DNA from 3 places in the Paraburkholderia sp. J69-1 genome. Region 1 is predicted to be linked to each of the others. Evidence: predicted binding sites of a transcription regulator. Region 1 holds the regulator's gene; each other region holds the start of a gene.
The links. The regulator LexA, encoded in region 1, represses DNA repair genes until DNA is damaged. The targets are predictions, from matches to a motif close to ACTGTATNNNNATACAGT.
Positions count from the first base shown of each region.

Region 2: the regulator LexA is predicted to act here: its motif matches at 2,692-2,709, upstream of dinB (DNA polymerase IV).
Region 3: the regulator LexA is predicted to act here: its motif matches at 1,647-1,664, upstream of U5A67_RS34010 (ATP-dependent helicase).

Region 1 covers NZ_CAJMZG010000011.1:165,430-169,437, reverse strand. The annotation lists gene U5A67_RS21620 (sulfate ABC transporter substrate-binding protein) at 92-1,135, opposite strand; gene lexA (transcriptional repressor LexA) at 1,439-2,089, shown strand; gene U5A67_RS21610 (hypothetical protein) at 2,146-2,517, shown strand; gene U5A67_RS21605 (DUF2939 domain-containing protein) at 2,607-3,290, shown strand; gene U5A67_RS21600 (universal stress protein) at 3,375-3,845, opposite strand.
Region 2 covers NZ_CAJMZG010000022.1:72,019-76,026, forward strand. The annotation lists gene U5A67_RS31595 (amidohydrolase family protein) at 1-112, shown strand, start outside; gene U5A67_RS31600 (aminotransferase class V-fold PLP-dependent enzyme) at 287-1,414, shown strand; gene dinB (DNA polymerase IV) at 1,425-2,597, opposite strand; gene U5A67_RS31610 (RidA family protein) at 2,815-3,204, shown strand; gene U5A67_RS31615 (molybdate ABC transporter permease subunit) at 3,272-4,008, opposite strand, start outside.
Region 3 covers NZ_CAJMZG010000025.1:89,382-93,389, reverse strand. The annotation lists gene U5A67_RS34025 (MATE family efflux transporter) at 1-295, opposite strand, end outside; gene U5A67_RS34020 (RNA-binding S4 domain-containing protein) at 468-689, opposite strand; gene U5A67_RS34015 (hypothetical protein) at 1,037-1,492, shown strand; gene U5A67_RS34010 (ATP-dependent helicase) at 1,717-3,861, shown strand; gene U5A67_RS34005 (DUF4088 domain-containing protein) at 3,913-4,008, opposite strand, start outside.

The sequences.
Region 1 (4,008 bases):
GCAGGCCGCTGCGCCGAAAGGCGCGCCTCGTTGGGCGCGCCTTGTTTTATGGTGCTTTTATGTTTGCTGCTTGCGGCTCGTATTGCAACTCTTACTGCGGCTGATAAATCGAGTCGAACACGCCGCCATCGGCAAAGTGCGTCTTCTGCGCGTTGGTCCAGCCGCCGAAGGTGTCATCCACCGTGTAGAGTTTGAGCTTCGGGAACTTCGCCGTGAGCGCCGCCGGCACCTTGTCCGAACGCGGACGGTAGAAGTTCTTCGCGGCGATCTCCTGGCCTTCCTCGCTATAGAGGAATTGCAGATACGCCTCGGCCTGCTTGCGCGTGCCTTTCTTGTCGACGACCTTGTCGACCACGGCCACCGGCGGCTCGGCCAGAATGCTCACCGACGGCACCACGATCTCGAACTTCTCCGGCCCGAACTCCTTGAGCGACAGGAAGGCCTCGTTTTCCCAGGCAATCAGCACGTCGCCGATCCCGCGCTGCACGAAGCTGGTGGTCGCGCCACGCGCGCCCGAATCGAGCACGCCGGCGTTCTTGTAGAGCTTCGTGACGAATTCCTTGGCCTTCTGGTCGTTGCCGCCCGGCTGGTGTTCCGCATACGCCCAGGCCGCAAGGTAGTTCCAGCGCGCGCCGCCCGAGGTCTTCGGATTCGGCGTGACGATCGACACACCCGGTTTGGTCAAATCGTCCCAGTCCTTGATGTGCTTGGGATTGCCCTTGCGCACAAGAAACACGATGGTCGAGGTGTACGGCGAGGCGTTATCGGGCAGACGCTTTTGCCAGTCCTTCGCGACGATGCCCTTGTTGGCCAGTGCGTCGATGTCCCAGGCCAGCGCCAGCGTCACCACATCGGCCTGCAGGCCGTCGAGCACCGAGCGCGCCTGCGCGCCCGAACCGCCGTGCGACTGCTTGATCGTGAGCGTTTCGCCGGTCTTGGCCTTCCACTGCTTGATGAAGGCTTCGTTGACCTCCTGGTACAGCTCGCGCGTCGGATCGTAGGAGACGTTGAGCAGGGAGGTATCCGCGTGCGCAGCCGGCGCCATCGCGACCATGCCCAGCAGCGGCGCCGCGCCGATAACCAGTTTTGCCGCCAGTGTCGTGAACCAGCCGCGCCCCGTAGTGCCTTGTTTCATCCCGCTTTCTCCGTGTTGTCGTGTGCCGTGTGGTGCTGCGCGCCACCGCGTTCTTGTCTGTGCGGCGATCGATGAAGGCCAGTCTAGCGATTGGCTTACATTATTAAAAATGATGTTTTTTCATTTTTTAATACGCAAAAGTGGTAAGCGCGGATAAATCGGCTGTCGGAGCACGTTTTCGTCCGTCAGACCATCGCAAAACGCCGTTGTAGCGCCACCCAAACGACAAACCTCAAGTAACACTTGAAAAGCGGCGAGTACTGTATAAAAATACAGCTACCTGTTCAAACATACAGTGTCGACATGACCAAACTCACCGCACGACAGCAGCAGGTTTTCGATCTGGTCCGCCGCGCGATCGAGCGCACCGGCTTTCCGCCCACGCGCGCCGAGATCGCTGCCGAACTCGGCTTCAGCTCGGCCAACTCCGCTGAGGAGCACCTTCGCGCGCTGGCGCGCAAGGGCGTGATCGAACTGGCTGCGGGCGCCTCGCGCGGCATCCGCCTGATGCCGGGGCCCGACGACCTGCCGCATCAATTCACGCTGCCGCACGCAAGCATCATGCAGCTCACGCTGCCGCTGGTTGGCCGCGTGGCCGCGGGTAGCCCGATCCTCGCGCAGGAACATATTTCGCAGAACTATGCGTGCGACCCGGCGCTCTTCTCGAGCCGCCCCGACTACCTGCTGAAGGTGCGCGGCCTGTCGATGCGCGACGCGGGCATCCTCGACGGCGACCTGCTCGCCGTGCAGAAGAAAGCCGAAGCGAAGGACGGCCAGATCATCGTCGCGCGTCTGGGCGACGACGTGACCGTGAAACGTCTGAAGCGTCAGCCCAACGGTATCGAGCTGATCGCCGAAAACCCCGACTACGACAACATCTTCGTCGCCGCCGGCAGCGCTGAATTCGCGCTCGAAGGCATCGCCGTCGGTCTGATCCGTCCCACCGAATTCTGATAATTCCGACCGCGCCTTGTCAGCGCCTGGTCCGCGCATCTTCTGGAGAGAGAGTCATGGAACGCCTTGCCCGCCTGTTGCCCTTCCGTCAATTCGGCCGTCTGCGCCATCTGCGCGGGATCGCGTCGTGTGCATTGCGCGACGCGCGCGCCTCGGCGGCAGCGCTCAATGGCTCGCTCTTCGAGAACACCGCTGAAGAGACGTACACGCCGGAACTGCCGCCCCTGCCGTCGGCACAACCTGCGTTCGCGCGCGTGTCGCTCAACAGCACGCTGAATACGGAACAGCCGGATCGCCGCGCGCCGGTGCGCGTCTATCACGGTCCGTCGCGCCTCATCATGGTCGGTACGATGGATGCGGTGTGCCGCGCGCTCGACCGTTGCATCGCCGAACAAACCGGCGACATGCCGGTGGCACTGGCGAAGTAACAAGCTGTTTCATGGGAAATTTTCTGGCGCGCGGGCGGTCAACACCCTGATTGAACTTTTGCCCCGTTCGCGCGGGGCCGCCCTGCCCGATGACCCATCCGACTGTCTCCACGCCTTCAGGCGCGTCCTCGAACTGGAAGAAACCCGTTGCGATTGCAGTCGCGGCGGTGGCCGTTGTCGCGGCGCTCGGCTATGGCTATGCGTCGCCGTACATCGCGCTCAACCACCTCAAGCAGGCGGCGGATGCGCGCGACGCCGTCGCGTTGAACGAATACGTCGATTACCCGGCGTTGCGCGTGAGTCTCAAGCAGCAGGTGGGCGAGATGCTGCAGGAGCGCATTCACGCGCAGCACAGTAGCAATCCGCTGTTGATGCTGGGCGCGGTGATCGGCTCGGCGTTGATCGGGCCGCTGGTGGATGCGTACGCGACGCCTGAAGGTGTGGCGGCGCTGCTCAATGGCATGCCGCCCACGGGCAAGCCCGGCGATCGCCCGGCACCGCCGCCGCCCGGGACGCAGGCTTCATCGGCACCGGCTGAAACAGCGCCGCCGGCGCAGCAACCCGCGCCCGCCAATACGGATACGTCGCAAGCGCCACCGCGTGCGCAAACCTCGGCGGGTTATCGCAGCCTCAATGAATTCGCCGTGACATGGCAGCGCAGCGCGAGCGGCGAGCACTATGCCGCCATCCTTCAGCGGCACGGGCTTTTCTCGTGGAAGCTTGCTGCGGTGGAATTGAACAACGCGAATGCCGGCAACGGCGCGGCCAATTAATCGAACGCCATTGAACCGCTACGCGCCCAGCCATTGCGACTGGGCGCATGTGAGTGCCTGTCACTGACAGAACACGGCGCGCCGTTACGCGGCCGCCTGCTGCTGCTTCTCTTCGGCTGCCGAAGAACACGCCACCAGAATGCTGCACGACACGCGATCGAGCAGCGGCGTAGTGCCCGCGCCCATCCACCAGCGCGACAGCCCCGTGCGGCAGCGATGCCCCACCACCACCAGATCCGCCTGGATTTCATTGGCCAGATTGGCAATTTCGTCGATCGGATGACCGAACGCGAAATGCCCCTGCGCGCGCACGCCGCGCTCGGTGAGCCAATCGACGCCTTCCTGCAGGATCTCGCGCGCCGTTTCCTCGAAGCGCCCGCACGCCACATCGGTCAGCAAACCGGCGCTTTGCGCGATGGTCGAACGCATATCCACCACCGAAAGCAGGTGCGTTTCCGCCTGCAGATCCAACGCCAGATCGGCGCCGCAGCGCAGCGCCTTGCGGCCCTCGCGCGAGCCGTCGTAACAGAGCAGAATCTTTTTGTAGCTCGCCATGATCGCTTCTCCCCACCCGCTCGAAGCGCAGGTTGTAACTGCATGATGGTGCGCCGCAATTCAGCGCGCAAGGGTTGGAAAACGCCAGGTAAGCGGACGACATGCATGCACCGTTCTGGCGCCTCGAAAGCCTTACGGCACGGGCTTTGCGCTGAATCTGGAT
Region 2 (4,008 bases), on a different contig from region 1:
GTTCGCAGCCGGCAAACCGGTGGTGATCGACGACGCGATTCCCGGCGTGGATATGGCGGAACTGGGCCGCGAAGCGCGTGCAGCCGTGCAGGCGTTGATGGCGCAGGCGTGAACGCAAGCCGCTCTTGAGCTGCTGCATTGCACAAAGCGCGCGATACGCACCAACCTGGGCGCGGCTTTCGTTAGAATCGACTTTCGTCGGGCCCAGAACAGCATATCTGCAATGCGGTAGCCGTATTGGATCAGCCATACGGCTCACCGCGTTCATCCTTTACAGGAGGCGAGCGTGCCAGGTTTACTTCCCAACGTCGACCGCGACGGACTCCTCGAATATTCGGTCGTCTATACCGATCGCTCGATCAATCACATGTCGCAGCGCTTTCAGGGCGTCATGCGCGATTTATCGGCTTCTCTGAAAAAAGTCTATAACGCGAAAGCGGCCATCATCGTGCCGGGCAGCGGCACCTTCGGCATGGAAGCCGTGGCGCGCCAGTTCGCGACGAACCGCAAGTGTCTGGTGATTCGCAACGGCTGGTTCAGCTTCCGCTGGACGCAGATCTTCGACATGGGCAGCATTCCGTCCGAGTCGATCGTGCTGAAGGCGCGTCCGGTCGAATCGGGGCGCCAGGCCGCCTATGCGCCGCCGCCCATCGAAGAAGTGGTCGCGGCAATCAGGCAACAGAAGCCCGATCTGGTGTTTGCGCCGCATGTGGAAACGGCGTCCGGGATGATGTTGCCCGATGCGTATTTGCGCGCTGTCGCCGACGCCGTGCATGAAAGCGGCGGCATGTTCGTGCTCGATTGCATTGCCTCGGGCACGATCTGGGTGGATATGCAGGCCACGGGCGTCGATTTGCTGATCAGCGCGCCGCAAAAAGGCTGGAGTGCCTCGCCGTGCTGCGGTCTCGTCATGCTCAGCCCGCTTGCGCGCGAACGCATCGACTCGACAACCAGCACGAGTTTTGCCTGCGATCTGCGTAAATGGCTGCAGATTATGGAAGCGTACGAGAACGGCGGCTTCGCCTATCACGCCACGATGCCGACCGACAGCCTCGCGGTACTGCGCGACGTGATGAAGGAAACCGAAACTTATGGCTTCGAAAAGGTGAAGGCGGAGCAGCTTGAGCTCGGCCAGCGTATTCGCGCGCTGCTGGAGGAAAAGGGTTTCCGCAGCGTGGCGGCGAAAGGATTCGAAGCGCCGGGTGTCGTCGTGAGTTATACGGATGACGATGGCATTCGATCAGGCAAGAAGTTCGCCGATGCCGGCTTGCAGATCGCGCCTGGCGTGCCGCTGCAATGCGATGAACCCGAGGACTTCAAGACGTTCCGTATCGGTTTGTTCGGGCTGGATAAACTCAATGATGTGAGCGCCGCGGTAGCGCGTTTCGACAAGGCGTTGAAGAGTATCGCCTAAATCTTCTTGCCTAATCGTCGAACGGCAATTCACCCTGCGTGGGGACCGCCGTGGGAGCCATTCCTGCGGCGGATTCCAGCGAACCGATACGCACACCAATCAGGCGAATCCGCCGGTCCAGCGATACCCGCTTCAGACACTCGCCCACGGCTCGACGAATGGCCGCGGCATCGGCGACCGGTTCGGGTAACGAGAGATCGCGCGTGACGATCTTGAAGTCCGCGAACTTGATTTTCAGGCCCACTGTGCGGCCGCGATAACCCTTGCGTTGAAGGTCTTCGGTCACGCGCTCGCACAGACGGGTGAGGGCGGGCGTGAGCGTCGCGCGGTCGCGGACGACGTGCATATCGCGCTCGAACGTGGTCTCGCGGCTCATGGACTTGGGTTCGGACGAGACCACCACTTCGCGCTCATCGTGGCCTTGCGCAATGCGCGCCAGCCACGCGGCGTAGGTGCGTCCAAAATGCTCCTGGAGCAGGCCAGGGTCTGCCGCCGCGAGTTCGCCCACCGTCGTAATGCCGATGCTCGCCAGCCGGTCATTCGCGCGCGGCCCGATGCCATTGACTTTTTTCGCGGCCAGCGGCCAGATGCGCGACTCGAGATCGGTCATCGAGAGAATCGTCAGGCCGTCGGGTTTGTCGAGTTCGGAGCCGATTTTCGCGAGCAGTTTATTCGGTGCAATCGCAATGGAGCAGGTGAGCCCCGTGGCTTCGCGCACGGCATGCTTGATGCTGCGGCCAAGCGCTTGCGATTCGCCTTCCACGTGAGTGAGATCGACGTAAATTTCGTCGATACCCCGGTCTTCGATCTGATCTGTGAACGTGCGTACGGCGTCCTTGAACAGGCGCGAATAGTGCCGATAGGAATCGAAGTCGGTGGGTAAGAGAATGGCGTCCGGCGCGAGTTGCGCGGCCTTCATCATGCCCATCGCCGAGAACACGCCGAAGGCTCGCGCTTCGTAGGTGGAGGTGGTGACCACACCGCGCCCCGCGTAATCGCGCAGTTTTGCAAAGCGGCGCGTGCCGTCGGGCAGGCGTTCCGGCGTGGCATTGCGGCCGCCGCCAATGACCACCGGCTTGCCACGTAACTCAGGATAGCGAAGCAATTCCACCGATGCATAAAACGCATCCATATCGACATGCGCGATACGGCGTAACGGTGAGCTGTTCATCTCGACGGTCATGCAGGGCTGCGGCTTTGTTCGTGATGTTCAAATACGTTATCGAACGCAACGGGTGCCGGATTGCGCCACCATTGAAGAGCGGGAAAACCCTTGGGCTGTATATTTATACAGTATTTTACCGCTGTCCGGTGCGAGTCTGCAAGATACCGGTAAAATGCCACGCCGGCTAACGGGCATTGACGCTCCAGACCTCGCTATTAAAGGCACGATTTAATCCATGTCGAACCAGACCATTCAATTTACGCCCGATGCCGATCCAGACTCCATTTCGTCGGATGTTTCGGCGTTTGGCGGCATCCTCATGACGACGCAAGTCCCCGTTCGCGCGGACGGCAGTCTCGAACTGGGCGATATTGAAGCGCAAAGCACGTGCACGCTTCAGGCCCTGAAAAACGCGCTCGAAGGCGCGGGCAGCTCGCTCGATCGCGTCATGCACCTGACGATCTATTTGACGGATATGGCCGACCGGGCTGCGTTCAACGCGGTCTATCAGCGCTTTTTCAGCAAGCCCTGGCCTGTGCGTGCTGCAGTAGGTGTGGCGGCGCTCGCAGTCGAAGGGATGCGTGTCGAAGTGACCGCGATGGCGGCCGGGCCCGTCAACGGTTGAGCCAGTGCAGAGGGAGGATTGTGCAAGGCAGGCCTCCCTCGTTCAATTCGGCAGCATGCACGCTGCTTCAGGTCTTGCGACCGCGCTTAAAGACGGAAAGCAGGATCAGCGGAAAGGGCAGCAAACCCAGAAGCAACCAGACAAGGACGTACACAGACTGAAGTCCATCGTTTTGCAGGTTGACGAACAGTTTGACGGGAATGCCCTGAGGAAAGTATGAGAACACGGCGGCGATGCCAAATTCGCCGATGATTCTCACCCACGCGATCACGGCGCCCGTAGCCACTTCTCGCGCTGTGAGCGGAAGGCTCACGTACCAGAATGTCTTCCATGGCGTGCAGCCTAGATCCTGTGCGGCCTCTTCGAGCGTTCGCGGTACGTTTTCGAAGGCTGTTCGGGCGGAAATAACGAAATACGCGAGTCCGCCATAGACTTGTGCAACGACGAACGATGCCGGGTTATTGTTGAGCGACCAGCCGAGCCCGGAAAGCATCGCTCCAACCGGTCCATACGGACCATAAGCACAGACCAGCAGAATCCCTGTTGCCAGCGACGGCGTGAGCAAAGAGACAAGCACCAGTGTTTCGACCGCGCGGCCAGACCATCCACGCGCTCTGGCCAGCCAGAACGAAAGCGGCGTACCCACTGCAACGATGATCGCGAGTGCCCACGCGCTGAGCACAAACGACACCCGCACGGCCTCCAGATCGCCGTAAGCGGGGGTGAAATGACGCCAGTGAGTCTGGCCGATCAGCGCAAGAAAGGGCACCGCCAGGATGGCGAGTGCGGGCAGCCGCAATGTCC
Region 3 (4,008 bases), on a different contig from region 1:
CGCCGCGCGCCTGCGCGACGCTCACGCTGACCGAGGTCAGCACGCCTTGCAGCACGGTGACCACGACGAAGAACAGATTGGCGCCCAGGCCGCCGGCCGCGAGTGCGCCCGCGCCCAGCGAGCCGAGCAGCACGGTATCGGTGACGCTCATGGCCATCTGCGAAAGCTGGGCGATGGCGAGCGGGGCGGCGAGGCGCGCGGTGTCGGCGGCGTGGCGGCGCAGCGAGGGTGGAGCGAAGGCGCGGCGCGAATCGTGGTCGCGGTGGGCGCGCGTGGGGGCGGTGGATCGGGTCATGAAAGCAGACGCGGCGCGAAAAATCGCGCCGCGTGTCCTTGTGTGCGTTCGAGTTGGGCCAGAAGCGGAGGCTTGGGCCTAAACGCAGATTACGCCTGTTTGGGACAAAAAGCACCTATATGGTGCATTTGCTTTCGAATCGGTTGCGTTGGGTGGCGTTCCTGTGCTTCGGCTATTGCGCCTCGTGGATCGCGATCCGCGTGTCGCCCAGCAGCACGGATTGGCCCGCGCGTACCTTGCAGGTCTTGCGCAGTTCGACTTCGCCGTCGACCTTGACGGCGCCCGAGGCGACGATCTGCTTGGCCGAGCCGCCGCTATCGGCAAGGCCCGTGATCTTGAGGAGGTTGTGCAGTTCGACGTAGTCGCCGGTCAGGGTGAAATCGAGATTGGGCATGGCGAATCCAGAAGCAGAAGCTGAAGCGCGCCAGTGAGGCTGCGCGAAGGGTGAGCATGATAAGCGATCGCGGCGGCCAGGGCGGCGGATACATCTCGGGGCCAGATGTTATGAAATCGTCAGAAAGTGAAACGTTGAGTAACGTTGCGGGACTTCATCAGCATCCTCAGACAAAAATGGATTCACCCCAGCCGAGAACGCCGCTTCAACAGATTCACGGGCACAAGGCGCTGTGAACGAAGCGGATGAATCGAGCGGGACCGCGCAACGACGCCGCAAACTGGCCACTTTCGACAGGTATGCGTGTTGCTGTCCGGTTCCCGGAACTACTGCAAAGAGGATATGCCATGACTCAGATTCGCAAGCTGCTTACCGGTACCGCTCTCGCCACTGCCGCCATCTTCGCTCAGGGCGCGTTCGCCCAGACCGAAGCGCCGTCGGCTGCGCCCACGCTCGCACCGGGCGCGGCGCCCAGCCAGGCGCCCGCCGCAGCCGGCGTCGCGCAACCCGCGCCCGCGCCGCAGAACCTGACCGCGCCGCAGTCCACCGACCCGCTGGTGCAAAAGCGCGACGCCAACGCAAAGGCCAGCGCCGAGTACCGCAGCGCCAAGAAGTCGGCGAACGCGGAGTACAAGGACGCGAAGAAGCAGGCCAAGACGCAGTACAAGTCGCAGGTCAAGGACGCCAAGATCAACCGCAAGGCGGACCGCCAGGCCAACGATTCGGAAATGAAGGATCAGATGAACGGTCAGTCGGCCCAGCAGGCTGGCGCGCAGCAGCAGGGCACGACGGGCCAGCAGTAACGCTCGCTCGCAGCGACCTGCATCGACCATGAAGCGGCGACGTCTGGAAACGGGCGTCGCCGTTTTTGCGTGATTTTCCTGGCGTTCGCGGTTGACGGTCATTTGCCGGTAAATATCGCCAGATCACAGCAGAATCAGGCGCTTGCCGGGCCGGGGTGTATGGATATACAGTGTGCGTCGGCGCTTTGTCCGAGGCGCTTTCCCGACTCTTGCCCACTGCCGCCGTGTCTACCGTCTCCCTCGCCGATTCTTCTCCAGCCGAAGCGGGCTTCGATGCCGCGGCCTATCTCGCGAAGCTCAACGAGGCGCAGCGCGCAGCGGTCGAGCATGGCGGGCCGCAGGCTTTCGCGCCGGGCGCCGTACTGCCGGAACCGCTGCTCGTGATCGCCGGTGCGGGATCGGGCAAGACCAATACGCTGGCCCATCGCGTCGCGCATCTGGTCGTCAATGGCGCCGATCCGCATCGCATCCTGCTGCTAACTTTCTCGCGCCGCGCGGCGCAGGAGATGACGCGCCGCGTGTCGCGCATCGCTCAGGGCGTATCGGGCGCGGCGGCCACGCTGTCGAAAGGCCTGACGTGGGCGGGCACGTTTCACGGCATCGGCGCGCGTTTGCTGCGCGAGTACGCCGAGCAGATCGGCCTGTCGCCCGCGTTCACGATCAACGACCGCGAAGATTCCGCCGATCTCATGAACCTGATTCGCCATGAGTTGGGATTGTCGGCGAAAGAGAAGCGATTTCCGGCTAAATCGACCTGTCTGGCGATCTACTCGCGCGTAGTGAACACGGGCGATTCGCTCGCCAACGTGCTGGCACGCTCGTTTTCGTGGTGCCTCGAATGGGAGCCGCAACTGCGCGCGCTGTTCGCCGCCTACACCGAGGCCAAGCAGAAACAGAACGTACTGGATTACGACGATCTGCTCTTATATTGGGCGCATATGGCGGCAGAACCGGCTATCGCCGCCGATCTTGCTGCGCGCTTCGATCACATTCTCGTCGACGAATACCAGGACACGAATCGCCTGCAGGCGTCCATCCTGCTCGCGCTCAAGCCGGACGGGCGCGGGCTCACGGTCGTCGGCGACGATGCGCAGGCAATCTACTCGTTTCGTGGCGCAACGGTGCGCAACATCCTCGATTTCCCCGCGCATTTCGATCCGCCGGCGCGCCAGGTGACGCTCGAACGCAACTACCGCTCGACCGAGCCGATTCTCGCCGCTTCGAATGCCGTGATGGACGCCGCCGCCGAGCGCTACACCAAGAATCTCTGGACCGACAAGGCCTCGCAGCAGCGCCCGCGCCTCGTGACCGTCGCCGATGAAGCCACGCAGGCGCGTTACGTCGTCGAGCAGATTCTGGAGGCGCGCGAAGGCGGCATGAAGCTCAAGCAGCAGGCCGTGCTGTTTCGCGCCGCGCACCATAGCGCGACGCTCGAAATCGAACTCGCGCGTCGCAATATCCCGTTCGTGAAGTTTGGCGGCCTGCGTTTCCTGGACGCCGCGCACGTCAAGGACGTGCTGGCGGTGCTGCGCTGGGCCGAGAATCCGCTCGATCGCGTGGCGGGATTTCGCGTGTCGCAGTTGATGCCCGGCGTCGGGCCGGCCACGGCGGCGCGCTTGCTCGATCAGGTTGCGGCCTGCACGGGCGCTTATCGCGCGGCGCAGGCGCTGGCCGCGTTCGCGCCGCCGCCGCGCGCCGCCGAAGACTGGCCGGCGTTCACCGCGCTGATCGACAATCTCGGCGCGCGCGCCACGCCCTGGCCCGGCGAATTCGAGCGCGTGCGGCGCTGGTACGAGCCGCATCTGGAGCGCAATCACGAAGACGCTCAGGTACGCATGGCCGATCTGCTGCAGATGGAAAGCATCGCCAGCACCTATGCTTCGCGCGAGCGCTTCCTGACCGAGCTGACGCTCGATCCGCCCGACGCCACCAGCGCCGAATCGGCCGATCCGCTGCTCGACGAGGATTACCTGATTCTCTCGACGATCCACTCGGCCAAAGGGCAGGAGTGGCGCAACGTGTTCGTGCTCAATGGCGTGGACGGCTGCATTCCCTCCGATCTGGGCGCGGGCAGCGATGAGGAGCTGGAAGAGGAGCGCCGCCTGCTCTACGTGGCGATGACGCGCGCGAAGGAAGATCTGCACATCGTCGTGCCGCAGCGCTTTTATGTGCACAACCAGGCGGCGTCGGGCGACCGGCACGTGTGGGCGTCGCGCACGCGGTTTATCGGTGCGCAGATGCTGCCGCTGTTCGAATCGTGCGCCTGGCCGGCGCCGCCCGTGGTGACTGCGCCGAGTGCGGCGGGGCTGGCCGCCGCGGCGCGCGCGAAGGTGGAAATCGGCGCGAAGCTGCGCAAGATGTGGGAGTAAGCGTGCCGCCGATGTCGCGGCCGCCGGGGCCGCGTCGGGGACGAAGGCGGATTAGCGCGGCTGGTTCTTCGGCGGCGGCACGAAGAAGTTGCGCAGCCAGGCGGCGAGGCGCGTGAACACGTCGTCGGGTTCTTCGAGGAAGATTTC